One region of the Microbispora sp. NPDC088329 genome, then DNA from elsewhere that is predicted to be linked to it. Evidence: predicted binding sites of a transcription regulator. Region 1 holds the regulator's gene; each other region holds the start of a gene.
What was found. Region 1 encodes LexA, which represses DNA repair genes until DNA is damaged. Its sites were predicted from a motif close to TCGAACANNTGTTCGA; they were not measured.
Positions count from the first base shown of each region.

Region 1 (7,731 bases):
CGAGCGTGCGCAGGTCGTCGTTGGCCGCGGCGTGCTTGCGCATGACCCGCTTGTGCGGCTCGGCGTTGCGCTGGTAGCCGTCGTACGGGCCGACGATCCCGGCCATCTCGGCCGAGCGGCGGTAGGACACGGCGGTCATCAGCGAGGTGATCCCGGCCGCGATGGCCCGGCCGCCGTCGGAGTCGTACGCGTGGCCGGTCGCCATCAGCAGCGCCCCGAGGTTGGCGTAGCCGATGCCGAGCTGGCGGTACGCCCGGGTGGTCTCGGCGATCTTCTGCGTCGGGAAGTCGGCGAAGGTGATCGAGATGTCCATCGCGGTGATGATCAGCTCGGTGACCTTGACGAAGTTCGCGACGTCGAAGCTGTCGTCGTCGCGCAGGAACTTCAGCAGGTTGATCGACGCGAGGTTGCACGAGGAGTTGTCCAGGTGGACGTACTCGGAGCAGGGGTTGCTGGCCGTGATGCGCCCGGTCTCGGGGCAGGTGTGCCAGTCGTTGATCGTGTCGTCGTACTGCACGCCGGGGTCGGCGCACTCCCAGGCGGCCTGGGCCATCTTGCGGAACAGCGAGCGGGCCTCGACCTCCTCGATGACCTCGCCGGTCAGCCGGGCCCGCAGGCCGAACCGCCCGCCGGCCTCGACGGAGCGCATGAACTCGTCGGAGACCCGCACCGAGTTGTTGGCGTTCTGGTACTGGACGGACACGATGTCCTTGCCGCCGAGGTCCATGTCGAACCCGGCGTCGCGCAGCGCGCGGATCTTGTCCTCCTCGCGCGCCTTGGTCTCGATGAACTCCTCGATGTCGGGGTGGTCCACGTCGAGGACGACCATCTTGGCCGCCCTGCGGGTGGCGCCGCCCGACTTGATGGTGCCGGCGGAGGCGTCGGCGCCGCGCATGAAGGAGACCGGGCCGCTGGCCGTGCCGCCGCTGGACAGCAGCTCCTTGGACGAGCGGATGCGGGAGAGGTTGACCCCGGAGCCGGAGCCGCCCTTGAAGATGACGCCCTCTTCCTTGTACCAGTCGAGGATCGACTCCATGGTGTCGTCCACGGCCAGGATGAAGCAGGCGCTCACCTGCTGGGGCGAGCGGGTGCCGACGTTGAACCACACCGGCGAGTTGAAGCTGAAGATCTGGTGGATCAGCGCGTGCTTGAGCTCGTGGTCGAAGATCTCCGCGTCCTCCTCGGACGCGAAGTAGCCGTTCTCGAGGCCGGTCCTGGTGTAGACGCCCACGACCCGGTCGACGAGCTGCTTGAGGCTCGACTCGCGCTGCGGGGTGCCCACCGCCCCGCGGAAGTACTTGGTGGTGACGATGTTGGCCGCGTTGACCGACCAGAAGTCCGGGAACTCCACGCCGTGCTGCTCGAAGTTGACCGAGCCGTCCCGCCAGTTCGTCATCACGACGTCGCGCCGCTCCCAGCGGACCTCGTCGTACGGGTGGACGCCCGGGGTGGTGAAGACGCGCTTCATCTTCAGACCCTTGCGCGGGCGCTTGCCGGCCCGGCCCCCCGCACCCGATACGGTGCCGCTCACGGTCTCCGTCATGATTTCCCCCTCCCAGGGCCCGGTGGAGCCCCTCTTTCGGACCACGCTCGTTACAACCTCATCGTCACGCCGCGCCGTCGCGCGCCGCCGTCCGCCTCGTCCCGGCCCCCCGGAAGGCGCCTACTCCTCGGCCTCAGGGCCGTGAGCCGCGCGGAGCCGCTCGATCTCCGCCTCGAAGTCGGCCAGCGTCTCGAAGCCCCGGTAGACCGACGCGAAGCGCAGGTACGCCACCTCGTCGAGGTCGCGGAGCGGCCCCAGGATGGCCAGGCCCACCTCGTGGGAGGCGATCTCGGCCGCACCGGTGCCCCGGATGCTCTCCTCGACCCGCTGCCCGAGCTGGGCGAGGGAGTCCTCGCCGACCGGGCGCCCCTGACAGGCCCGCCGCACGCCGGCGATGACCTTCTCCCGGGAGAACGGCTCGGTGACCCCGCTCCGCTTGCTCACCATCAGCAGCACGGTCTCCTGGGTGGTGAACCTGCGCCCGCACTCGGGGCAGGTGCGCCTGCGGCGGATCGCCGCCCCGTCCTCGGCCGCGCGGCTGTCCACGACCCGGGTGTCGGGATGGCGACAGAACGGACAGTGCATTTCATCGCCTCCCTGAACGCACATCCCGAACACAAGGTGTGGTGAACTTACACCGCTGTGACTACTAGATGTTGTGGTCCAACCGTAGAAGTGCCCGACCTTGAACGCAAGTCGAACCGGCCCTGGGCCGGGAAGTGCCTGCTCGGTGCGCGTGTCGCCGCTCCCGTCACCGCCGCACCACCTGCCCCACGGGTCGCGCGATAGGCCCTTTACGCACCATTCCCCGCCGTTTTATGCACGGCGTCTGACCTGGGCGTACAGACGCCACAGAAGATCGGCTGAATCGAACACGGGATCGATCGAACTCCCGTACGATGAGATGAACGGCGAGATCGGTGATTTCGCTGGATATCGAACAATTGTTTGACGGTGATCTTGAATCGCGGTACGGTCGCTCTGTGCGACATGAGGAACACGGATTGAGAGGTGGCATCGTGAGTGACCGAAGTGAGCAAGCGGATGGCGTCAGCGACCTCGCGGTTCGCAGGCGCGACTCGCTTGGCCTCACCCCGAGGCAGCGGAAGATCCTCGAGGTGATCCGCGACTCGGTCCAGCAGCGCGGCTACCCGCCGTCCATGCGGGAGATCGGGGAAGCGGTCCAGCTGACGAGCACCTCCAGCGTGTCGCACCAGCTCACGGCGCTCCAGCGTAAGGGTTACCTCCGGCGCGACCCGCACCGCCCCAGGGCACTGGAGGTCCGGCTGCCGGGAGAGCCGGTGCTGTGGGTCGATCCGGACGCCACCCCCGAGGAGGAGGCCGGGTTCACCCGGCCCACGGCCGCGTACGTGCCGCTGGTCGGCCGCATCGCCGCCGGTGGCCCCATCCTCGCCGAGCAGAGCATCGAGGACGTTTTCGCGCTGCCCAAGCAGCTGGTGGGCGAGGGCACGCTGTTCCTGCTCCAGGTCTCCGGCGACTCCATGATCGAGGCCGCCATCGCCGACGGCGACTGGGTCGTGGTGCGGCAGCAGCCGGTCGCCGACAACGGCGACATCGTGGCCGCGATGATCGACGGCGAGGCCACCGTGAAGACCTTCAAGCGCAAGGACGGGCACGTGTGGCTGGTGCCGCACAACCCCAACTACGAGCCGATCCCCGGCGACGAGGCGACCGTGCTCGGCAAGGTCACGGCCGTTCTCCGGAAGCTGTAGCAGCACCGGCGCCCCGCGATGCGACGCGCCGCGGGGCGCGACGCCGCCTTTCCGGCGGTCACTAAGCGACAATTAGGGTGAGTCGGATGAGATTCGACTCGCTGTCCCTGGATGCGCTGTCCCTGGATGCGGCCCGCACCCGCGACGGAATCAAATGGACGCACGCCGAGGCCGGCGTCATTCCCGCCTGGGTCGCCGACATGGACTTCCCCGTGCCCGGCGCGGTCACCGAGGCCATCGCGCGACGAGCCGCCGCGGATCTCGGCTATCCCGCATGGCTGGACCAGCCGACCGCCGGCCCTCTGGCGGAGGCGTTCGCCGAGCGCATGGAGGCGCGGTACGACTGGCGGGCCGACCCGTCCCACGTGCGGTCCTACACCGACCTCAACCAGGCCCTCCAAGTGCTGCTGCACGTCATGACCGAACCCGGTGACGCGGTGGCGCTGCACGTGCCGGCCTACGATCCCTTCCTCGCCACGATCACCGGGATGGGCCGACGCCTGGTGCCGATGCCGCTGACGGCCGACGGCAGGTTCGAGGTCCCCGGCGAGCCCGTCCGGGTGCTCCTGCTGGTGAATCCGCAGAACCCCTCCGGCCGCTCGTTCACCCGTGCGGAGCTCGACGCCGTCGCCGCGTACGCCGACCGGCACGGCACGCTGGTGATCTCCGACGAGATCCACGCCGACCTGACGTACGCTCCGGCCCGGCACATCCCGTTCGCCACGATCCTTCCCGAGCGCACGGTCACGCTGACCTCCGCCAGCAAGGCCTTCAACATGGGCGGCCTGCGCTGCTCGGTGGCCCACATCGGCGCGAAGGACGCCAGGGACGCGCTGGGTCGCCAGCCCGCCCACATCTACGGGGCGCCCAGCGTCCTCGGGGTGGAGGCCACGGTGGCCGCCTGGCGGCACGGCGACGCGTGGCTGGAGGAGGTGCTGGCCATCCTGGACCGCAACCGCAGGCGCATCGCCGAGCGGCTCCCGTCGGTCGGGTACCGCATGCCCGAGGCCACCTATCTCGCGTGGCTCGACTTCGGCGTGCCCGGCGCGGCGCACTTCCTCGAGCGGGAGGCCCAGGTCAAGCTCAACCCGGGCCCCAACTACGGAGGCGGCGACACCTTCGCCCGCCTCAACTTCGCGACGTCGGCGGCGATCCTGGAGGAGATCCTGGCCAGGATCGCCGCCGCGCTGGCGTGACGCGCCCGCTCAGCTCGCCGTGCAGCTGACCGAGGACGGGACGCCGTTGTTGCCGGACCAGCTGCCGTTGAATCCGAACGTCGTCGAGGCCCCGGCGCCCAGGGCGCCGTTGTAGGACAGGTTCGTCACGGTGACGTTCGAACCGCTCGCGCTGAGCGTGCCGTTCCAGAGCTGGCTGACGCTCTGGCCGTTCGGGAAGGCCCACTTCACGGTCCAGCCCGAGATGGCCGAGGAACCGGCCTTCACCGTGACCTCACCCTGGAAGCCGCCGGGGTACTGGTTGGCGACCTTGTACGTGGCGGTGCAGGTCTTGCCATCCGGAGACGACGGCGACGCCGACGGAGACACCGGAGGCGACACCGAGGGGGACGCGGAGGGAGACGCGGACGGGGACACCGACGGCGACACGCTCGGCGAGACCTGCGGCGAGGGCGACACCGGCGGGTTGCCGCCCACCGGCGGGATGAGGTACGGCGAGATGATGCTCTGCTTGGCCTGGTCGACCGTGGCCCAGTCGTCCTTCAGGATGCCGCCCGTGTCACCCGAGTTGGGGTTCCACGACCAGTAGGTGAACGACATGCCGTTCACTCCGCTGCCCATGTACTTCATGAGCTCCTGGAGCCAGACCTTGTCGACGTTGTTGGCCAGCGTGGTGCCGAACTCACCGACCATGATCGGGGCGATGTTCTGCTTGTACAGGTAGCCCCAGTACTTGTCCCAGATCGCCGGCATGTTGGCGGGGTAACTCGGGTCGTCGAACCACGTCTGGCGGAAGACCGACGTGGCGTACTCGTGCGGGGAGTAGACGAGCCGGTTGGCGACGTTCAGCCGGACGGGGAACTGGCCTGCCTTGGTGAGGTTGCCGCCCCACCAGCCGCAGTCCTCGTCGTTGCTGGGGTCGTTGTCCCAGGTGTTGGACAGGCCACCGCTCGGGCAGCTCACGCCCTCCACGAAGATCAGCCAGTTGGGCTGCACGGACAGGATCGCGTTGCCCGCGCGCTCGGCCGCCAGACGCCAGTCGCGCGACTGGTCGCCGCAGCCCCAGCAGGAGCCGGTCGCGTTCGGGTTGGTGCCGTCGGCGTGCGGTTCGTTGTGCAGGTCGGCGCCGATGACGGTGGTGTTGCCGGCGTAGTGCTGGGCCAGCGACTTCCAGTTGCTGATCCAGGTCGACTCGGGGACGCCGGAGGTGTACCAGAGCGCCGTCTGGCCCGCGCTGGTCGGCCGGTGCCGGTCGAGGATGATGCGCATGCCCTTCTGGCCCGCGTAGTCCACGATCTTGTCGAGGATCTGCAGCGGCGACAGGCCGATCAGGTCGGGGTTGGAGTAGGTGTTGACGCTGGTCGCCTGAGCGCCCGGCTTCAGCGCGTCGTCGGAGAACGGCACCCGGATGGTGTTGTAGCCCAGGTTCGCCATGAGGTCGAGCTGGCTCTTCCACGGGTTGTTCGCCCACAGCCCGTGGAAGGTCTTGTTGTCGGTCTCCATGCCGAACCAGTTGATGCCGGTCAGCCGGACCGTGGCGCCGGTGCTGTCGACGATCTTGTTCCCGCTGGTGTGCAGGTAGCCGGTGCCCGTGCCGGCGGCGTTCGCCGGCGTACCGGTGACGACGAGAACGGTCGCCGCCATCGCGGCGGCGGTCGCCAGCCCGCCGAGAATTCGTCTGTACAAGACGTGCCTCCCACGCGGGGCGCACGCCGACGGTGAGCCATACGGTCAGGCGCGCACCCCAGACCACCGCCGGAGCGGTGGTGGTCGCGGCATGCCCTGACCGCACGCCTACTTCTCTATGACTTGTTTGTGGCTCGGGCGTAATTTTGTCCGGTAGGCCGGTCGATCGTCAACGTTCCCGGGGTCACCGCAGCGGCGGCACCTCCGGCGGAGTCGCCGCAGGCCGCTCCTCCAGCGCCGCCAGGGCCAGCTCCACCGCCCGCGCCAGCTGCGGATCCCGCCCGGCGACCAGGTCCTGCGGGGTCATGACGACCTCGACGTCCGGGTCGACGCCGTGGTTCTCAACGCCCCACCCCTCGCCCTCCAGCCAGAACGAGTACCGCGGCTGCGTGACGACGGTCCCGTCCACCAGGGAGTACCGCGAGTCGATGCCGATCACGCCGCCCCAGGTCCGCGTGCCCACGAGCGGTCCGATGCCGCGGTTCTTGATCCCGGCACTGACGATGTCCCCGTCCGACCCCGCGAACTCGTCGGTAACCGCCACGACGGGCCCGCGGGGCGAGTCCTCCGGGTAGCGCTGCGGCTCGTACCCACGGGCCAGCGACCACCCGGTCACCCGCCGCTGCAGCTTCTCCAGCACCAGCTCGGAGACATGGCCGCCGCCGTTGTCGCGCACGTCCACGATGAGCCCGTCGAAGTCCATCTCGGCGCGCAGATCCCGGTGGAACTGCGCCCATCCGGTGGACATCATGTCCGGCACGTGCAGGTAGCCGAGCCGCCCGCCCGACGCCTCACGCACGAACGCCCGGCGTCCGGTCACCCAGTCGTGGTACCGCAGGCGCGTCTCGTCGGCGACGGGTGTGACGACGACCCGGCGGGTCTCGCCTCCGGAGCCGGGCTGGACGGTCAGCTCCACGGGCCGCTCCGCCGTACCGGACAGCAGCGCCAGCGGCCCGCGGACCGGGTCGACCGGGCGCCCGCCCACGGAGACGATCGCGTCGCCCTCCCGGACGGCGACGCCGGGGGCGAGCAGCGGCGAGCGGGCCTCGTGGTCGGAGGACTCCCCGGACAGGATGCGGCTGACGCGCCACACCCCGCTCTCGTCCCGGGCGAGATCCGCGCCGAGCAGGCCCTGGCGCCGCTTGGGATCCCGGCCGGCGCCGTTCGGCCGCGCGTAGGCGTGGGAGGTGGCCAGCTCACCCTGGACCTCCCAAAGCAGGTCGATCAGCTCGGAGTAGGCGCCCAACCGCTCCACGAGGGGGGCGTAGCGAGCGAGCGTCTCCGGCCAGTCCACGCCGTTCATGTCCGCCCGCCAGAAGTGGTCGCGCATCAGCCGCCCGGCCTCGTTGTAGGCCTGCCGCCACTCGGCGACCGGGTCGACGGTCACGGACACCCGCTCCAGGTCGATGGTGACGATCTCGTCGTCCTCCCCGGTGGAGCGCGTCTGCAGGCCGTTCCCGCCGACGGCCACCAGGCGCGTGCCGTCGCCGCTCACCTCGAAGAACCCGAACTCCCCGTCCAGCTCGCCGACCTTGCGCCTGACCAGGTCGTAGCGCTCGAGGACCGGCTCGCCGGACTCGCTGCCGTCGCCGAG
Region 1 is NZ_JBFBIP010000012.1:132,383-140,113, forward strand. Features, by position in the region: gene AB0O28_RS22760 (vitamin B12-dependent ribonucleotide reductase) at 1-1,543, opposite strand, end outside; gene nrdR (transcriptional regulator NrdR) at 1,664-2,128, opposite strand; gene lexA (transcriptional repressor LexA) at 2,560-3,276, shown strand; gene AB0O28_RS22775 (aminotransferase class I/II-fold pyridoxal phosphate-dependent enzyme) at 3,363-4,472, shown strand; gene AB0O28_RS22780 (cellulase family glycosylhydrolase) at 4,482-6,137, opposite strand; gene AB0O28_RS22785 (PDZ domain-containing protein) at 6,322-7,731, opposite strand, start outside.

Region 2 (7,731 bases), on a different contig from region 1:
ACATGGTGCAGTTCGCCGGTCATCGGGAGGCCGGTGACCGCGTGCTGCTGCGCGGCGACCCGCGTACGGACGCGAAGTGGGCGGTGTGCTGGCTGACGGCGGAGGACCGGCTCGCCGCGGTGCTCACCGTCGACCGGCCGCGCGACGTGGTGCAGGGCCGCCGGATCGTCGAGAGCGGTCGGCGGCTCGATCCCACGCGGGTGGCCGACCCGGCCGTGCCGCTCCGCGACTGCATTATGACGTAATCGAGGTGTTTCCTGGCAGCTCCGCTGTGGTAAAGGTGGATCCGTGACGCTTACTGTTGCGAAGATCGACCGGGAGACCGACCAGCTCGTAGGGGAGTGGCTCCCCCTCTCGGAGGCCGCCAAGAAGCTCGGGCTCAGCATCGGCCGCGCCAAGCAGCTCCTCAAGGACAAGAAGCTCGCCGGCGTACGGCGGGGCGGCGGAGAGCCGCAGATCCCCGCGGTGTTCGTCGCGGACGGCGAGGTGCTCAAGGGCCTGCCCGGCACGCTCACCGTGCTGTCGGACGCCGGATACGACGAGGTGGAGTCGATCCGGTGGTTGTTCACCCCGGACGACTCGCTGCCGGGGGCCCCGATCGACGCGATCGTGAAGGGCCGGCACACGGAGGTCAAGCGCAGGGCCCAGGCCCTCGGCTTCTGACCGTCCCGCCCCGTGGCATTGTTGGTCGGGTGAACGACACCCGGCGACAGCGGCTCGCGCAGGCCAGGCTCTACCTCTGCACCGACGGCAGGAGGGACCGCGGCGACCTGGAGAAATTCCTCGACGCGGTCCTCGCCGGCGGGGTGGACATCGTCCAGCTCAGGGAGAAGGGCCTGGAGGCGCGCGAGGAGCTCGAGCTGCTCCAGGTCTTCCGCGCGGCCTGCGACCGGCACGGCGCGCTGCTGGCCGTCAACGACCGGGCTGACGTGGCCTACGCCGCCCGGCCCGACATCCTGCACCTGGGCCAGGACGACCTCCCGGTCCCGGTGGCCAGGGAGATCCTCGGTCCCGGCGTTCTCATCGGCAGGTCCACGCACTCCGCGGCGGAGGCGTCGGCCGCCGCGGTGGAGCCGGGTGTGGACTACTTCTGCTGCGGGCCGATCTGGCCCACGCCCACCAAGCCCGGACGCCCTGCGCCCGGCCCCGCGCTGCTCGAGCACGCCGCGCGCCTGGGCGCCGACCGGCCGTGGTTCGGCATCGGCGGCATCGACCTGGGCAACCTCGACGAGGTGATGGCGCACGGCGTGCGCCGCGCCGTGGTCGTCCGCGCCATCACCGAGGCCGACGACCCCGGCGCCGCCGCCGCGGCGCTCAGGGCGCGGCTGTCCGCCGTCCCGCTCTGACCCGGTACGCTCCCCGGGCGGCCGGACGCTCCGGGGATCCGGAGGTCCGGGAACGCCGTGGGGTCCGGGAGGCGGGGCCCCTCCTGCCGGGCGCGGCGGGTCAGGTGCGGCGGGAGGTCGCGGCGACCGCCAGGCCGGCCAGCGCCTCGCGGGCCCCCTCCTCGATCGGCGCCTGGTCGAGGGCGTGCAGCGCGTCGTCGAGATAGCGCTTGATCATGCCCTCGCACGAGACGAGCGCGCCCGTCTCCTCGATGACCGTGCGCAGCCGTCCGACCCCCTCGGCGTCCAGTCCGGGATCGCCGAGCAGGGCTCGCACGACCTCCGCCTGGGCGGGGGTGGCGGAGGCGAGCGCGCGTGCGATCAACACGGTCCGCTTTCCCTCGCGCAGGTCGTCACCGGCGGGCTTGCCGGTCTCGGCCGGGTCGCCGAACACGCCGAGGATGTCGTCGCGGAGCTGGAAGGCGATGCCCACCTGCTGGCCGTACTGCACGCAGAGCCGGTCGATCCACGGGTGCTGGGCCTGGGCGGCGAGGACGAGCCCGAGCCGGAGCGGCTGCTCGACCGAGTATTTCCCGCTCTTGTAGAGGGCCACCCGCAGCGCGCTGTCGAACGTGCTCTCGCCCTGCGCCTGTTCGAGTAGGTCGAGGTACTGCCCGCACATCAGCTCGGTGAGCATGTAATCGTGCAACGGCTGGGCGACGGCGATCGCCTCGGGCGCCAGGCCGCTGGTGCGCCACATCTCCCCGGCCCACACGAGCAACAGGTTCCCCAGCAGCACGGCCGAGCCCTCGCCGAACTGCCGCGCCGAGCCGTGCCAGCCCGCCTCGGCGTGCATCCGTTCGAACCGGCGGTGCGCCGACGGCATGCCCCGGCGCACGTCGCTCGCGTCCATGACGTCGTCGTGGATGAGCGCACTGGCCTGGAGCAGTTCCAGCGAGGCGGCGGCGAAATGCAGTCCCGGGTCGTCGCCGCCCCCGGCGGCGCGCCACCCCCAGTGGCAGAAGGCGGGGCGCAACCGTTTGCCGCCCGCCAGGAAATCCTCCGCGGCGGTGAGCAGGGCGGCCAAATGAGAATCACCGAAGTGTGGTCGCTGCCGGTCGAGGAACTCCCGGAGTGCGCGGTCCACCTCCGTACGGATGGAATCGAGCGAGACGGCGGAAGCGGTCATGCTCTGAGACTAACCGGGGTTGATCCGGACACCCAGCAGCAGATCCCCTTCAAGTGGGTTAACTCACTCCGTAAGGGAAAACGTCCACATAGCAAGACTGCGACCATCGGAAAAAGCGGAGCGCTGTAACCTCTCCTGTATGGCTCTCGGTCTGCCCTCGCGGCTTCCTGATCGCGTCCCGACGGTCCGCGAACTGCTGGCGGCGGGCGAGCGCTCGTTCTCGTTCGAGTTCATGCCGCCGAAGACCGACGAGGGGGAGCGCCAGCTGTGGCGGGCGATCCGCGAGCTGGAGGCGCTGCGGCCGACGTTCGTCTCCGTGACCTACGGCGCCGGCGGCTCGACCCGGGACCGCACGGTGGACATCGTCGAGCGGCTGGCGCACGAGACGACGCTGACCCCCGTCGCCCACTTCACCGCGGTCGACCACTCGATCCGCGAGCTGCGCCACCTCGTCGGCAGGTTCGCCGACGCGGGCGTGCGCAACATCCTCGCCGTACGCGGCGACCCGCGCGGCGGCAACCCCCTGGACGAGTGGGTCAAGCACCCCGAGGGGGTCCTGTACGCCGAGGACCTGGTGCGGCTGATCCGCCAGGCGGGCGACTTCTGCGTGGGGGTGGCCGCCTTCCCGTACAAGCACCCCAGGTCGGCGACCATCGAGTCGGACACCGAGTATTTCGTGCAGAAGTGCCGGGCCGGCGCGGACTACGCGATCACCCAGATGTTCTTCAGGGCGGACGACTACCTGCGGCTGCGCGACCGCGTGGCGGCCCGCGGGTGCGACACCCCGATCATCCCCGGCATCATGCCCGTCACCCAGATGAGCACGATCGCCCGGTCGGAGCAGTTGTCCGGCGCGCCGTTCCCGCCGGAGGTGGCCGAGCGGTTCGAGGCCGTCGCCGACGACCCCGTGGCGGTCCGCCGCCTGGGGATCGAGCACGCCGTCGAGCTGTGCCAGAAGCTTCTCGACGAGGGAGCGCCCGGCATCCACTTCATCACCTTCAACCGGTCGAGCGCGACCCGCGAGGTGTTCCAGGCGCTGCACAGCGTGCCGGCCGCCGTCGCCGGCTGAGCCCCGGCCGTCCCGCCGGCCTCCGTCAGTGTTCGCGTCCGTCAGTTCTCGCGGGCTTCGCGCCCGGGCAGCGGCAGCCGCACCCCGGCGATGACGTACTCCTCGTAGCCGCCGGGGAAGACGAACCGGGTCATCAGGTCGGCGAACCCCACGTCTCGGTAGAGGTGCCGGGCCACCGTGGGCGCGTCGTGCGTCGACAGCACGGCCGTGCGCTCCGGGCGGTCCTCGCACAGTGCGTGGATCAACCGACGGCCGATTCCCCGGCCCTGGTGTTCCGGGCGCACGTGGATCTCGGCGATCTCCAGGGCGTCGCCGAACCAGTCCTCCGCCACCACCGGCCCGGCCCGGTCCTGCAGCGCCCCGCGTACGACGTCGTGCCACCACTGCCCGCGGCCGCCGTGGAAGCCGTACGCGAAGCCGGCGACGCCGCCGGGCTCCTGCGTGTCCTCGGCGAGCACGCAGGCGAAGTCGGGATAGGTGGCGTGGTTGCGCATGATCGCCAGGCGGCCCGCGAGCTGGTCGGACGGCGGGCGCATGGCGACCGTGTAGATCTCCAGCACCGTGTCCAGCACCGCCCTGAATCGGTCGGCCCCCACCCGTCGCAGTTCGATCACGCGTCGCACACTAGCAAAACCCGGCAGGACCGGTCCGCAGGCGTCATTCCACCTCGGCGGCCGTGCCCCCGGTGATGCGCAGCAGCTCCTCGTAGGACGTGGGGAAGACGGTGTGAGGGTGGCCCGCGGCGGCCCACACGACGTCGTGCTTGCCCAGCCACGCGTCCACCAGCGTCCGTACGGGCGCGGGGTGCCCGACCGGGGCGACGCCGCCGATGGGTTGACCGGTGTGCTCGCGGACGAATTCCGGGGTGGCCCTGCGTACCTTCGCCGCGCCCACGAGCCGGGCGATCAGATCGGTGTTCACCCGGTGGGCGCCGCTGGTCAGCACCAGCAGCGGGGCGCCGTCCGCGTCGAAGATCAGGCTGTTGGCGATCGCGCCGACCTCGCAGCCGAGCTGTGCCGCCGCCGTGGCGGCGGTCGGGGCGGCCTCGTCCAGGACGACGACGCGGCCCTCCACCTCGTGGGCCCGCAGGGCCTCCTGAACCCGGACGACGTTGGGATGCAACTTTTCTGCCACCCGGTCACTCTAAACGGATTGCCAGGACATACGCGGCCGATTATGGCCACTTACGATCACGCGGCTCACAATCGGACCGTAAGGTGAGTCCTTTGATCGAGAAACGGACTTATGAGGGGGTTGGTCATGATGAGAGGTCGACGGCGACTGCTCGTCGCGGTGGGGGCGGCGACGTTCGCGACCGCCTTCGCGGCGACCGGCGTGAGCGGCACGGCGCAGGCACGCACCGACGCGTCCGCGGGGGTCGTGACCACTGGGACCGTGCTCCCGGCGTCCACGGCGCTCCCCGCGCTCGCGGCACGGAGCGCCGTTCCCGCCCGCGCCACCGGTTACCCGTCGTTCACCGCCCCGGGCAAGACGCTCAAGCTCGGCGCCAAGGGCTCCGCCGTCAAGGCGCTGCAGGCCCGGCTCAAGGAGCTGGGATACGTGCCCGGCAGCCTCGACGGCCAGTATGGCGGGGCCACACTGACGGCGGTCTGGGCGTTCCAGAAGGTGCAGGGGATCACGCCGACCAGCACGATCGCCGCCCGCACCTGGAGGGCGCTGGAGAATCCCCGCGCGCCCAAGGTTCTGGTGTCCGGGGGCAAGGCGAATCGCGTCGAGGTGAACCTGACCAAGCAGGTTATGGTTTTGTATCGGGGCGGTGAGCCGGTGCTGATCAGCCACATCTCCAGCGGCAGCGGCGTCCCCTACACCGAGTACGCCACCTGGAACGGCAAGCGGCAGCGCTTCTCCGGCAGCGCCCGCACGCCGACCGGCGACTACAAGACCACTTGGCGGGTCAAGGGCTGGCACCGGTCCTACCTGGGGCAGCTCTACAACCCCGTCTTCTTCAACGGCGGCATCGCGCTCCACGGCGCGCTGTCGGTGCCGCTTTATCCGGCCTCGCACGGCTGCGTGCGGCTGCCCATGAACGTGGCCGAGATCCTGCCGGGCATGCTCGGCAAGGGGGTCCCGGTGCACGTCAGGGGCGCCTTCCGGCGCTAGTTCCACCCCGGAGGGGCCCCGCGCGAGGTGGTCGCGCGGGGCCCCTTCGTCCTCTGCCGCCCCCTTTTGTGACGCAGTCCTCGAACACGTATTCGTTGACATCCTTGACAGGCGAGATGATCGAATCTATGTTCGATGGGGTGGGCGCGAGACTCGCGGCTCGCGCCCACCCCGTTGGATTCGTGCCTTCGTCGTCGGCGGAGACGGATGCGGCACGGCCCGCGGCGTGGGCCGGACGGGGAGAGGGGAAGCTCCTCGTCCGGCCGCCCACGGGACAAAGCGTCGGGCGATCTCGGGCGGTTCACGAGATCTCCCGGCCGGCGAAATTGTCGGTGCGGTCTGCGACTGTGAAGTCACCGGCGACCTTCGCCGGAGTGCCACGACTCAAGGAGGCGGGCATGACTGAGCAGAACGACGATCAGAAGAGCGGGCCCCGGCTCTCTCAGGCGGTTCTGGCACACCTCGCGGACGCCAGGGCATGCCTCGCGGACGCCACCGTCGGGCCCACCCCCGCGGACCGCTACGTGTCGGCCCATCTGGCGGCCCTGCGTGCGGCGGCCGGAATCCTCGCGGCCCGTCCACGTCCGATGGACGGCCGCAGGCGGCGGCTGCGCAGCGCCTGGGAGCTGCTGCCGGAGGCCGAGCCCAAGCTCGCGGACTGGGCGGCCTACTTCGCGGTGAGCGCGACCAAGCGTGCGGCGGCCGAGGCCGGAATGGTCCGCGCCGTCACGCAGAACGACGCGGAGGAAATCATAGCGGAGGCGGACAGGTTCGTCGGAGAGGTGGAGTCGATCCTCGGCCTGCCCGGCCGGCCCACCCTGCCCATGGCAGGCTGACCTCCGTCTCCGGCCATGGCCCGGTCCTCGCCGCGCGTCGTGTGATCAGACGGGGTCGCGCTCCAGGGGGCAGCTCATGCAGCGCGGCCCGCCGCGTCCGCGGCCGAGCTCGCTGCCGCGGATCGTGATGACCTCGACGCCGTGCCTGCGCAGGTGGTTGTTGGTCGTGGTGTTGCGTTCGTAGGCGATCACCACACCCGGCTCCAGCGCCAGCACGTTGCAGCCGTCGTCCCACTGCTCTCGCTCGGCCGCGTGCACGTCCTGCGTCGGCGTCAGGACCTTGATGTCGTCCAGGCCGAGGGCTCGCGCGATCGCCTTGTGCATGTCCTCCGGCGGGTGATCGGTGACCTTGAGCTCCTTGTCGGTGTCGCCCGGCTCCACCGTGTAGGAGGGGAGCATGCCGAGCCCGGCGTATTTCGTGAACACGCCCACGTCGACGTTGGTCATCACGGTGTCGAGGTGCATGAACGCACGGGTCTTGGGCAGATCGAGCGCCACGATGCGGGTCGCCGATCCCGCGCGGAACAGGTTGGTCGCGAGCATCTCGACCGCCTGCGGCTGGGTGCGCTCGCTCACGCCGACCAGCACCACGCCGTCGCCGAGCACCAGGACGTCGCCGCCCTCGATGGTGGCCGGGGCCATCCGCACGCCCTCGTACCAGACGTTGAACCCGCCGCCGGCGGGGTTGCCGTATCCCGCGGCGAACAGCGGGTGCCACCGGTAGACCGCCTCGTAGTTGACGGTCTCCCGCCTGCGCGCCTTCTTGCGCATCGGGTTGATCGAGACCCCGTCGTACACCCAGCAGGAGGTGTCGCGGGCGAACAGGTGGTTGGGCAGCGGAGGGAGGACGAAATCGTCCATGCCCAGCGTGTGGAAGGTGATGGAGCCCGGGTCGCAGCCCAGCTCAATGATCTCGCGTTTGATGATCCCGCCGGTCAGCAGCGGTGCGAGCGTGTCCGCGTCGAGGGCGTCGAGCGTGTTGCGGATCGCGTCGGCGGCCAGCGGGCCGAACCAGTGCTCGTCGACGCTGCCGTCGAGGATGTGCTTGCGCGCGTCGGGGATCTCGATCACCTCCCGCAGGAGGTCGCCGAGGTGGTGCACCTCGACGCCGCGCCCGGCGAGCACCTCGCACCACTCCCGGTGCTCCTCCAGCGCGCGGTGCACCCACAGCACGTCGTCGAACAGCAGGCC
Region 2 is NZ_JBFBIP010000002.1:445,573-453,303, reverse strand. Features, by position in the region: gene AB0O28_RS06520 (FAD-dependent oxidoreductase) at 1-245, shown strand, start outside; gene AB0O28_RS06515 (Rv2175c family DNA-binding protein) at 289-663, shown strand; gene thiE (thiamine phosphate synthase) at 693-1,346, shown strand; gene AB0O28_RS06505 (polyprenyl synthetase family protein) at 1,447-2,514, opposite strand; gene metF (methylenetetrahydrofolate reductase [NAD(P)H]) at 2,654-3,583, shown strand; gene AB0O28_RS06495 (GNAT family N-acetyltransferase) at 3,625-4,197, opposite strand; gene AB0O28_RS06490 (YbaK/EbsC family protein) at 4,241-4,717, opposite strand; gene AB0O28_RS06485 (L,D-transpeptidase family protein) at 4,844-5,704, shown strand; gene AB0O28_RS06480 (SAV_6107 family HEPN domain-containing protein) at 6,103-6,540, shown strand; gene AB0O28_RS06475 (arginine deiminase) at 6,586-7,731, opposite strand, start outside.
Region 2: a site for LexA is predicted at 5,825-5,840, ahead of AB0O28_RS06480 (SAV_6107 family HEPN domain-containing protein). Genes of this name have one in related genera too.

Region 3 (7,731 bases), on a different contig from region 1:
GCCCGTACGCACAGGTCCCGCACTTCGGCCTTGCTGCGCTCGTACGCCTCCTCGATCCGCTGGGGGTGGATCCGGCCGTCGAGCACCAGCTTCTCCAGCGTCAGCCTGGCCGTCTCCCTGCGGACCGGGTCGAAGCACGACAGCAGCACCGCCTCCGGTGTGTCATCGATGATCAGATTGACTCCGGTGGTGGATTCGAAGGCCCTGATGTTGCGGCCCTCGCGGCCGATGATGCGGCCCTTCATCTCGTCGCCGGGCAGATGGAGGACGCTCACCACCGACTCGGCCGTCTGCTCGGTGGCGACCCGCTGCACGGCCAGCGTCACGATCTTGCAGGCGCGTTTTTCGCCCTCCTTCCGGGCCTCGCTCTCGATCTCCCGGACGATCAGCGCGGCCTCGCGCTTGGCCTGGTTCTCGATCTCCTTGACCAGCTCCGTCTTCGCCTGCTCGGCCGTCAGGCCGGCGACTCGCTCCAGGATCTCCTTGCGCCGCTCGGCCACCCGCTCGAGCTCCTCGCGACGGTCGGCCAGCTCGGTCTCGGTCTCGGCCAGCTTGCGGGCCCGCTCGGTCTGCCTGCGCGCCTCCTCGTCGAGCCGCTGCTCACGCTCGGCCAGCCGGTTCTCCCGCCGTTCGAGGTCGGAACGCAGCTCCTTGAGCTCCGTCTTGAGGAGGCGTGCCTCCTCCTCGACCTCCTTGCGCATCAGCGCGGCGCTGTCGGCCAGTGTCTCGGACTTCCTGAGAATCTCCCCCGCGTCACGCTCCGCCTTCGTGCGGATCTCTTCGGCCTCACGTCTGGCTCGTTCGAGTTCCTCGTTGACCTCGGTCTTCACCTCGGCGAGCTGCTCGGGCGAGGGGCCGGGCGGAGTGACGACACCGCCGGTGCGGCGCATGACTATGACGAGGGCGGCGATCATCACGAGAGCCAGCAGCACTACCGCAACCGCAAGAACGATCACGATCGTGTCCATGCGCGCTCACCCCTCACGACAACTTGTGGCAGGGGTCACACGCGCAGCACGGCAGCGCCCGGTGGCGTCACCAGGACAAATATCGTCGCAATGCCCGACGCCCCGAAGGGCGACCGATATGGCCCGGAGGCCGGTCAATGTCTCTCGTCCGTCGTGGTACACCGTTATGGCAATCCGCGCTGCGCGGAGTAACTCCTCACTGCGGTCGAGATTAAGCGTCAGAGAGGTAACGAGCAAGCAAAGATGCCCTGTCAAGTGACTTTGGCATGGTGCTATGGCTCACTCGAAAGTATCCGGAAGCCCATCTGCAGGGCTGCCTTCAGCCTCGATCGCCTCTCGGACCACGCGGAAGGCCAGGCCCGGCGAGTAGCCCTTGCGGGCCAGCATGCCGACCAATCTTCGCATGCGCGCCCGCGGCTCCACCCCGCGGGTGGCGGCCAGCTTCCGCTCCACGAGTGTGCGCGCGGTCTCGGCCTCCTCGTCCGGATCGAGCCGCCCGACGGCGTCCTTGACCGTCTCCTCGGCGACGCCACGCTGCCGCAGTTCCTGGGCGAGCGCACGGCGGGCGAGCCCGCGACCGGCGTGCCGGGAGCTCACCCACGCGGCGGCGAACGCCTCGTCGTCGATGAGCCCGACCTCGGAGAACCGCTCCAGCACGGCGTTCGCCGCCTCGTCGGGGACGTCCCGCTTGCGCAACGCGTCCGCGAGCTGGGCCCGGGTCTTGGGCGCCATCGTCAGCAGCCGCAGGCAGATGGCCCTGGCCACCGCCTCGGGATCGGCCGGCGGCCCCTCGCTCGCCGCGCTCCCCTCCTGCGGCCCGTCGGGCGGCCATCCACCCGACCGCTCACGCTTTCGCCGGCGTCTCGGCGCTCCCCGTTCTTTCAGGCCCGCCTGTTCACCCAGCGCACCGTGTTCTCCGAGCGCGCCGTGTTCGCCCAGCGCACCATGTTCACCCAGCGCACCATGTTCTGCAGGCGCGTGGTGTTCTCCCAGCGGGCCGTGTTCGTTGAGCTCGTGATGTTCTCCCGGCGCGCCGTGTTCTGCAGGCGCGTGGTGTTCTCCCAGCGGGCCGTGTTCGTTGAGCTCGTGATGTTCTCCCGGCGCGCCGTGTTCTGCAAGCGCGTGGTGTTCTCCCAGCGGGCCGTGTTCTCCCAGCGCTGCCTGTTCGCTCAGACCTGCCCGGTCTCCCCGCCGGCTGCCACGTCCCTGACGCCGGCGTCCGGCCCGGCCGGCCGCCTGTCCCGCCTCCGTGGCCTCCGCCCGGCCGAACGCTGCCCGACCGATGCCCACCTGACCGAGTTCCGTCCGCCGGATCTCCTCACGCAGGGCGGCGATCGTCGCGGATGCGTCCCCGGCAGAACCGGGCGAATCATCCGCAGACCCCCAGGGCCCGGAGTTCCAGTCCCCCGGCCCGATCTCGTCGTCCGGGCCGGGGAGCTCGTCGCGCCTCATGTCTGCGCTCAGACGTCACCCGGCTTGGGCGCGCTGGCCGCCTTGCTGCCCCGGCCGGACGCAGAAGCGGGGGCCCGGCCGGACGCGGGAGCGGGCGGTGCCGCCGGAGCGGCGGCGGGCTCGCTCGGCGCGTCGATCCGCGGCCCGACGCCGAGCTTCTCCTTGATCTTCTTCTCGATCTCGTTGGCGATGTCGGGGTTGTTCTTCAGGAAGTTGCGGGCGTTCTCCTTGCCCTGCCCGAGCTGGTCGCCCTCGTACGTGTACCAGGCGCCGGCCTTGCGCACGAACCCGTGCTCGACGCCCATGTCGATCAGCCCGCCCTCGCGGGAGATGCCCATGCCATAGAGGATGTCGAAGTCGGCCTGGCGGAAGGGCGGGGCCATCTTGTTCTTGACGACCTTCACCCGGGTCCGGTTGCCGACCGGCTCGGTGCCGTCCTTGAGCGTCTCGATCCGGCGCACGTCGAGCCGCACCGAGGCGTAGAACTTCAGCGCCTTGCCACCCGTGGTGGTCTCGGGACTTCCGAACATGACGCCGATCTTCTCGCGGAGCTGGTTGATGAAGATGGCGGTCGTCCGGGTCTGGTTCAAGGCGCCGGCGACCTTGCGCAGGGCCTGCGACATGAGGCGGGCCTGGAGACCGACGTGACTGTCGCCCATCTCGCCCTCGATCTCGGCCTTCGGCACGAGGGCCGCCACGGAGTCGATCACGATGATGTCGACGGCGCCGGAGCGGATCAGCATGTCCGCGATCTCGAGCGCCTGCTCACCGGTGTCCGGCTGGGAGACGAGCAACGCGTCGACGTCGACGCCCAGCTTCTTGGCGTACTCGGGGTCGAGGGCGTGCTCGGCGTCGATGAACGCGGCGATGCCGCCGCCCTTCTGTGCGTTGGCCACGGCGTGCAGGGCGACCGTCGTCTTACCGGAGGACTCGGGGCCGTACACCTCGACGATCCGGCCGCGGGGGAAGCCGCCGATGCCGAGGGCGACGTCGAGAGCGATGGAACCGGTGGGGATGACCTCGATCGGGGCACGCGCGTCGTCTCCGAGACGCATGACGCTGCCCTTGCCGAACTGCCGCTCGATTTGCGCGAGGGCGGTCTCAAGGGCCTTCTCGCGGTCGTTGATTGCCATTGGGTGCCCCCTGGAGGGTGGTCGTCTGCTTGGTCACCGAAAAGCTACGGGGTGCCACCGACATTTTCCGGAGCTTCCCGCACACCGCCGGGAAGGCGGGCCGGGAACCTGTCGCGCCCCGGTGACCTGATGGCGCGCACCCCGGCGGCGACTCATCCAATATAGCCGAACGACTGTTCGATCACGTGCCGGAGCCGCCACCGCGCACGACAGACGAACGGCATCCCAACCGCGCCGTTACATTCCCGGGCGTTACTCTGCCATGGTTGCCAGCGCGATGACCTGCGACGATCCTTGTAGCAAAGCTGGATCTCCCGCTGGAGGGCCATGTGACGGGCACCGGCGACTACAGCGGACAGCGCCTGGCCCGCCTTGAGGCGCTCGCGGCGCGGCTCCCCGAGCACGGCCTCGCCGCACGCCTGCTCGGTGCGGACGATCCCGTTCTGTCCGTCTGGCATCCGGGCACCGGCAGGCAGACGATCGTCTTCGCCTCACCCGCGAGGGAGGGATGGATGTTCCTGTGGGCGCCGGGCGGCCAGGAGAGCGCCGACGACCCCGGCCGTGCGGCCGAATCGATCAGCCGGACGCTCTCCCCGCCTCCCTGATCCTCCCGGTGACGCCGGTCGTCAGCGGACGACTTCGCCCAGTTGACCCGGGCGCCGGTGCGGAGCACCGCCCGCCGATAGACGCGGGCCGCACCCAGCAGGACGGCGGCCACGGCCGCGATCATGAGCACCCCCGCGATGAGGATCTCCCCCAGCGGTACGTCGGCGGCCGCCGTACGCACGGGCATGACCACGGAGGAGAACGGCGGCATGGGCGACAGCACGCGCGCGAGGGTGCCGGTGGGCTGGACGGCGGCTGATGCGCGTGCGGATCTCCCGCTGGGCCACCAGCATCATCTCGTGATGCCGACCGGGTCGCAGAGCCGTTCGACCAGGTCGAGCCGGTGGCTGGAGAAGATCACCGGCACGCCCGCGGCGGCGCGGTCCTTGAGCACCTCGGCGAGAGCGTCGACCGCCAGCGGGTCGAGACCCGAGAACGGCTCGCTTCATTCGTTTGACACGGCAGCAAGCACTCAACCGTCGTTCAACTAAGCGCCGCGGCGGCGATGGCCGGCTTCGCGGTGAATCGGCCCCGGTCCCCCGGCGGTGAAGATGTGCGGGTCGCCGACGACGGCCGGGGAAAGTGCCGCGAAGGGAGAGGCTGCGACGCGAGCTGGGACGCCTCGGCATGGGCGGTATGCCGCCGACAGGTGAGTTCGCGATGCGGATGCGGACGGAGACCTCGGTGTGGCGAGGGTGCCGAAGGACACACGGGCAGGGTGCGGGCACGATTCGGGACCCGTCCGGGCTCTGCGGTGTCGCGTCAGCGCAGTCTGGAGTCCACGTCGACCTCCTGGCATACGGCCTGCCACACCTGCTTGGCCGCCACGCCCTCGGCGAGGGCCTGCTCGACCGTGCGCCCGCCGAGCCCGGAGATCACGTAATCCTTCGCCCACGACTCCGCGTACGCCTCGCCGAAGTGGCGGCGCATCCTGTTCCAGAAGTCTGTGAGGCGCATGGGTTCAGTATGGACCCGCGGCCGGGATGAGCTCTCCCGGCCGCGGCGCCGCGATCGCCGCCCGTCGGGCGGCCGTCCGGCGTTGGAGCCGCGTGGGCGCCGAACTCACTTTGGCGTCCTCATGCCGGGGAGCCGGTCACATGACGCGGCTGCCGTACATCTCTCCCAGCGGGTCGGCGAGGAGCTCCAGGCGGGCGCCGTCCGGGTCCTGGAAGTAGATCGAACTGCCGCTCTCCTCCTGGTACGGCACGCCGGCCGCGTCGAGCTTGCCGCGCAGGCGCTCCCACGTCGCCCGGTCCACGGAGATCGCGATGTGGTGGAGCCCGCCGAGGACCTCCTTGTACGGCTCCAGATCGAGACCCGGCAGGTCGAAGAACGCCAGCAGGTTCCCGTTGCCGATGTCGAAGAAGAAGTGGTTGGACCCGCGGTAGTCGCGGTTCTCGAAGATCTCGGTGAGCGGGAACTCGAGGAGGTCGTGATAGAAGCGGATCGTCCGCTCGACGTCTGACGAGATCAGTGCGAAGTGGTGCAGGCCCCTCGCGCTGCTTGCGGCACGGCGCTCGCTCAGGTAGCGCTCGCGGATCCGCGAGCGCTCCGCCTCGATGGCCGCGTAGTCGATTTTCATACTGAGGAAGGTTGTCCCGAGCGAGGCATGTCATGCCATCCGGGTGTCAGGAGAGCAGCCATCTTCGCCAGCCGATCCATTCCGCGCGCTCGGCCCGCAGCGTCTCGTAGCGGGCCTGGCGGGACTGACGGGCCTGATGGGCGAGGTCCTGCCGGTCGGTGCGGCTTCTCCTGCCGTACATGTCGTGATCCCTCCATCGGGGAGTTGGGGTCGCGTCGAACGGGGATCAGCCTGCCGGGGCCGGCTTGCCCCACACTTGCTTCTCACCTGGCGGGACGGCGACGCGGCGTTTTCTGTCGGTGGCGCGATGCATGATGGGCAGGTGGGTTCGCTCGACGGCTTCAGCCCGGTGACCAGGGAATGGTTCACCGGCGCCTTCGCGACGCCGACGGCCGCGCAGGAGGGCGCCTGGTCGTCGATCGCCAGAGGCGAGAACACGCTCGTGGTCGCTCCGACCGGGTCCGGCAAGACCCTCGCGGCCTTCCTGTGGGCGATCGACCGCCTCGCCGTCGAGCACACGGCGGGCTGGGCCTCGCGGGCGGATGCGGCGGCGGGCCGGGAGCACCACGGCGGGGTCACGCCGGGTCGGCCCGGCGAGGGGCCCGGCGGGTCCGAGGCGGGGCGGCCCGGCGGACGACGCGGCGCGCGGCGCGGCCGGAAGGAGAACGGGGAGCCGCCCCGGCCGTGCCGGGTCGTGTACGTCTCTCCCCTGAAGGCTCTGGCGGTGGACGTCGAGCGAAACCTGCGGGCCCCGCTGACGGGCGTCCGGCAGACGGCGCTGCGGATGGGCCTGCCCGCCCCCGACATCTCGGTGGCGATCCGCTCAGGGGACACCGCGGCCGAGGAGCGGCGCCGTTTCGCCGCCCGGCCCTCCGACATCCTGATCACGACGCCCGAGTCTCTGTTCCTGATCCTCACCTCGCAGGCGCGCGAGGCGCTGCGGGGCGTCCAGACCGTGATCGTCGACGAGGTGCACGCCGTCGCGGGGACCAAACGCGGGGCGCACCTCGCGCTGACGCTGGAGCGGCTCGACGCGCTGCTGCCCGCTCCGGCCCAGCGCATCGGACTGTCGGCGACCGTGCGGCCGGTGCGGGAGGTGGCGACGTTCCTCGGCGGGTCCCGCCCGGCCACGGTCGTGCAGCCGCCCTCCGAGAAGATCATCGAGGTCGACGTCGTGGTCCCGGTTGAGGACATGACGGAGCCGGCGCCGCCCGGCGCGGACGGCGAATCGCCGGAGCACCGCAGGAGCATCTGGCCGCATGTCGAGGAGCATCTCCTCGACCTGGTCGAGGCCCACCGGTCCACGATCGTCTTCGCCAACTCCCGGCGCCTGTCTGAGCGCCTGTGCACCCGGCTCAACGAGCTCGCCTGGGAACGGCGGGCCGCGCCCGCGCCGGGAGAAGGTATGGAGCCGGAGGATCCGGACCGCTGGTCCGAGGCGGGCCCGCCCGCCATGCCGTCGGAGTACATGGCCCAGGCGGGGGCCTCGGCGGGCGCGCTCCCCGAGGTGGTGCGGGCGCATCACGGCTCCGTCTCCAAGGAGGAGCGGTCCCAGATCGAGGAGGCGCTGAAGTCGGGCCGTCTGCCCGCGGTGGTCGCCACCTCGAGCCTGGAGCTGGGCATCGACATGGGCTCGGTCGACCTGGTGGCCTGTGTCGAGGCGCCGCCCAGCGTGGCGAGCGGGCTGCAGCGCATCGGCCGCGCCGGGCACCAGGTCGGTGCCGTGTCCCGAGGCGTGATCTTCCCCAAGTATCGGGGCGACCTGGTTCAGACGGCCGTCGTGGCCGAGCGCATGCGGACGGGGCAGATCGAGGAGATTCGCTATCCGCGCAATCCCCTCGACGTGCTGGCCCAGCAGATCGTCGCGATGACCTCGCTCGACGAGTGGACGGTCGACGCGCTGGAGGCGGTGGTGCGCCGGGCCGCGCCGTACGCCACGCTGCCGCGCAGTGCGCTGGAGGCGACGCTCGACATGCTCGCCGGCCGCTAC
Region 3 is NZ_JBFBIP010000024.1:113,839-121,569, forward strand. Features, by position in the region: gene rny (ribonuclease Y) at 1-968, opposite strand, end outside; gene recX (recombination regulator RecX) at 1,248-1,871, opposite strand; gene AB0O28_RS33235 (hypothetical protein) at 1,850-2,086, opposite strand; gene recA (recombinase RecA) at 2,429-3,553, opposite strand; gene AB0O28_RS33245 (hypothetical protein) at 3,883-4,158, shown strand; gene AB0O28_RS33250 (DUF3046 domain-containing protein) at 4,922-5,116, opposite strand; gene AB0O28_RS33255 (VOC family protein) at 5,253-5,741, opposite strand; gene AB0O28_RS33260 (hypothetical protein) at 5,788-5,922, opposite strand; gene AB0O28_RS33265 (DEAD/DEAH box helicase) at 6,064-7,731, shown strand, end outside.
Region 3: a site for LexA is predicted at 3,719-3,734, ahead of recA (recombinase RecA). Genes of this name have one in related genera too.